One region of the Salinicoccus bachuensis genome, then DNA from elsewhere that is predicted to be linked to it. Evidence: predicted binding sites of a transcription regulator. Region 1 holds the regulator's gene; the other holds the start of a gene.
What was found. The regulator LexA, encoded in region 1, represses DNA repair genes until DNA is damaged. The targets are predictions, from matches to a motif close to CGAACATATGTTCG.
Positions count from the first base shown of each region.

Region 1 (2,423 bases):
TACACGAAGTCAATAGTGCGCAGACGCAGGACGTTGAAGTGACCATGGAAAGTGAATATGACATCCAGGGTCAGGAAGTACTCGGAAGTGAGTATGCAGGGGATTTTGTCATCGAAGAGGACTATGGAAGATTCAGGATGGTGCTTGTCAATGAAGGGCAGGTGACAGGTGCCTATACGAACAGTGATGATGTATCAATCGACAACATAAACATTGAAGGCATGGACCGTGAGAGTGTCAGGAAGGTGTACGGGGAACCGGAGGACTCCATCAAAAAGGGATGGAAGCGGCTCAGGGTCGACAGCAATGAATATGCAGTATACGATCTGAAGGATAGATATGTCTATTTCTTCTATGATCTTCACGAAGAAGACAAGGTCAATGGGGCGCTCGTGGTGATGAAGGAGGAAGTCGAGGCGGGCGAGGCACTATACAACCATCCGCCGGCAGAGGACAATTCAAGGATGAACCATCTTCTGGTCAATGCCACCCGCTTCGAATATGATGTGGAGCCCCTCGAGACGTATGACAGGGCAGGCGTGGCGGCACAGGGCCACAGCGAGGATATGGCGGAACGCAACTACTTCGACCATGATTCGCCGGACGGGGAAACATTGAAGGACCGGGTCGAGGAGGCAGGGGTGCAGTACCGCATGGCCGGAGAGAACATCGCCATGGGACACACATCCCCGATATTCTCCCACCACAGCCTGATGAACTCCATCGACCACCGTGTGAATACGCTGAAGCCGGCATTCACCCATCTCGGTACGGGAACCGCCTATAATGATGAAAATGTGCCATATTATACAGAAAATTATATACAAAAGTAGATGGAATATTTGCCTTATGGTATAATATTATACAAATCAATGTGTTTGGAATCGTTTCTAAGGGGAATTTAAAAGTGAACGTCACGAATGCATTTTTTGACGATTATAACTTTTCCTACAGGCCCATCCTGATAGAATTGTAGAACGAGGGGATGCAGTTGATCAGTAAAACACAGGAAAATGAAACCAAAGATGCTAAAGATATTTTGGAACAAGTGAAAATAATACTTGGCAGATAGTCGAATGAACCAGTCTAGCGTATGACAGGATGGCATGGGAAAAGCGATAATAAAAAGGGCGCATACCAAAATGGTATGCGCCCTTTAAATATGCCCGAACCTGGTCAGAAGGACCTGAACAGTCCGACAACCTTGCCGAGGACGGTCACACTATCCAGAATGATCGGTTCCATGGAAGAGTTTTCAGGCTGCAGCCTGTAGTAGCCATTTTCCTTGTAGAAGCGCTTGACCGTCGCTTCATCCTCTTCCGTCATTGCAACGATGATATCCCCATTGTGTGCGATATTCTGCTTCCGTACGATGACCCGGTCCCCGTCGTGTATGCCGGTTTCAATCATGCTGTCACCGACGACATTCAGCAGGAAGATTTCACTGTTATGGTTTGCCGTGAAATGTTCGGGAAGCGGGAAATATTCATCGATGTTCTCGACTGCTGTGATCGGAAGGCCGGCAGTGACCTTACCAAGTACCGGAACATGGATGACGGCACCATGCTGCTCGTTTTCCTCCGTAATGATCTCAATTGCACGCGGCTTCGTCGGATCCCGCTTTATGAATCCCTTCTCCTGCAGCTTCGCAAGGTGTCCGTGGACGGTCGAACTGGACTGGAGGCCGACCGCGTTGCCTATCTCCCTTACACTTGGCGGATAGCCCTTTTCGTGAACGGTAGTCTTTATAAACTGATATATCTGCTTCTGTCTATCTGTTAGCGGCTTCATATATATACCTCCGGCTTATTATTGATTCAATTTTACCATATATATGGATGTGTTACAAACGTTTGTTCGTAATCCTGTTGACCCGGAACAGATGTTCTGTTACCATATTGGTACAAACACATGTTCTGGAGGGGAATACCATGACATTGAAGGAATTCAAACTATTGAGCGCCATTTTTGCATTTGCCCTGGCGGCCGGTCTTATATTCATGTTCGACTCCCATAATACAGAGAACGCCTATTCCGATATCGTTTATATAGATGAGTATGAAGTAGTGACAGAAGCGGATATTCTGGAACCTTCAGAGGAAACGCACGTTCCGGACGAACAGTATGCCGAACGGACACATATGGACCAGCTGATGGAAATGATCGGTTTTATAAAGTGATTATAGTGATTATCAAGTATGGGAATGGTCTCATACTTTTTTTTGTGTTAAATTATAGGTGAGTGGACAGGAGGTTTCGCAATGCTTGAAAAGGAAAAACTGCAACGAATCAATGCACTGGCTGCCAAAAAGAAGGCGGGCAGCATCAAAAAGGAAGAGCTTGAAGAACTGAAGGGGCTGCGGGAAGAGTACCTTGAAAACTTTCGATCCTCCTTCAGAAAACAGGTGGAGCACACCAGGGTG
Region 1 is NZ_CP138333.2:1,115,573-1,117,995, forward strand. Features, by position in the region: gene RQP18_RS05495 (CAP-associated domain-containing protein) at 1-833, shown strand, start outside; gene lexA (transcriptional repressor LexA) at 1,177-1,791, opposite strand; gene RQP18_RS05505 (hypothetical protein) at 1,932-2,180, shown strand; gene RQP18_RS05510 (DUF896 domain-containing protein) at 2,262-2,423, shown strand, end outside.

Region 2 (2,423 bases), 560 kb from region 1:
GATTGCATAGTTCATATATTTGAACTGTAATTTCGTTTTCTTCGAGTTCATAATTTTATCTATAATAGGATTTCCTTTTAAGCCGAACATAAAAGTGAAAATAGCTCCGAAAAAACCAACACTAATACTAATCGAATTGATTAACATATTCATTAAATCTAATAATCTATTTTCTATAATATTTGGTGCTTTATATTGTAGTAATATGAAAATTCCTATTGTAAAAATTATAATCACCGAGTAAACAATCCATGTAAAATACTTTTTCAACATTTCTTATCACCACTCTATTCTAAACAAGTAAGGAGATAGCCTCATCATCATTTCTATATAAGTTCTCCATATCTGAATAAATACGATATGCGTTTAATTCCACTCCTTCTTGATATGAATATTTTAAAGTCCTTTTTAAGGAATGTTTCAATAAGTCTATTTCTTCTATTGGAGTATCCTCTGTCTCCTTCGTTTTGACTGAAAGTTTCTCTACTTTATCATGATCTACCCAGTTCTCTAAAATCCTTTTACTTACACTATAATCTAGTTTAGAGTCCTTCGCCCTATTTGTAGAAATAACAATTTCAACACTCTCAACCCCTTCATAATTGTTCCCTGAAACTCCTAATAATAAATCATCGGTGTCTTCGCCAGTGACTTTTAGAGTAATCTTCCTGTAGATATCATTGTTTAATGCCTTGGTTTTAGCTCTCCGGTCTATTGTAGCAACAAGTTTGAAGTTGGCAAACTCCTCATAATAATCGAAATACAAACTATCAATAAATTTTTCCACCCCTGAAGGACTTAAAGAACTAATATTTCTTTGAACGAGCATTACATTTTTCGCCGGATCATATAGAATGCTTATCTCATGACCGATATACTCATTTTCTTTTAAATCAAGGTCAGTAGAGTCGCCATAAATAGTGGTTTTGCTAAGGGGTCTATCATCTAATCTCTCCATGATAATATGGTAGTAACCTGTTATATCAGATACATCAACAGATTTTATTCTAATAGGATCAAAGTTATAACTTTTAACTACTTTAAATTCATTGTCATCTTCATATTCTTCTTTAATTGTATCGAACAATTCTTTAAGAGATAAGTAACTGTATTTTTCATTTTCTTCGAAAGTACAAGAATAAAAAACGTTAATATTTACTAATTTAGTTCTAGACCTCAATTTTCCCCTTTTCATTGTGTAGTTATCTAAATCTTACATATATTAACTCTGATAGGCAATAATAGATTAAAAAGAGCCACCAGCGGGGAAGCACTGGCAGCTCGACTACACACTTTAATTATACGGCAAAACTTAACCTAAAGCAAACACATGTTCCCGGAAGGCTTTTCACAGTTTTTCGTTGTTCAAACCAAAAAAGAGGGATTTCGCAATGAAACCATTTTATATACAACATAAGTAACATATATTTCTTCAAAAGTTTCCATAAATATCTTTACTGTCGAGAAATTTGGGTATATAATTAATGTATAAAACATTAGGCCCTAGTGGCAAGGCTCCCCATTTAAAATGAGGGAGCTTTTATAATATGGAGGTTTCTATGTCATCGCCCAAATATTTTAGAACAATTGAAGAGCAGATAGAATTATTGAAAACTAGGAACCTTAAGTTCAAAGATGAGCATAATGCTCACTATGTTTTACGCAATATTACATACTACAGTTTGGTGAATGGATATAAGGATCTGTTTATAAAAGGAAAGTTTAACAAAGATGAAGAAGATGACTACCAGGGCAACTTCTTTGAAGATCTACATGATGTATATGATTTTGATAAAGAACTTAAAAACATTCTTTTTAAATACATACTCAATATTGAAGGTACATTTAATAACGCCTTGAGCTATACCATTTCAAAAAATTACGGGTACCTGGAAGCCGATTACCTTGATATCAATAGATATAATCGTGGTAATATATTGAAAAATGGCCTCTACCAAAATCAACATACACTGAATGTTATTAAAGAAAAGAATCAATCCTATGATCAACCTATGAAACACTATAGAGAAAAACACGGAAATGTTCCACCTTGGGTTGTATGCGGCGCCCTATCGTTAAGTACTAAGAAATACTTGTATGGACTCTTAAAACCGGTAGGTAACGTAAGTCTTAAGTTAGAAGTTGTTAAATGGTTTATGTTCTACAAAGAAAAGGGCAATCCAGAAATTCCAATAAAAACATTCGATTATGCAATAGATATGGTTCATTGTTATCGAAATGAAATAGCACATAATAAGAGAGTCATACATTTCAAGCCGCATTATGACCAAGTAAAGCCCGTAAATAGAAATAGTTTCTGTAAATATGTAAATGGGCATGCATATAGCAAAAGGATGTTTGATGAAAGGATTGGTTATAGGGATTTACTTGGATTGTTTATGTCGATTACAATTTTGTTTACT
Region 2 is NZ_CP138333.2:1,680,142-1,682,564, forward strand. Features, by position in the region: gene RQP18_RS08490 (DUF6731 family protein) at 293-1,195, opposite strand; gene RQP18_RS08495 (Abi family protein) at 1,560-2,423, shown strand, end outside.
Region 2: the regulator LexA is predicted to act here: its motif matches at 1,324-1,337, upstream of RQP18_RS08490 (DUF6731 family protein).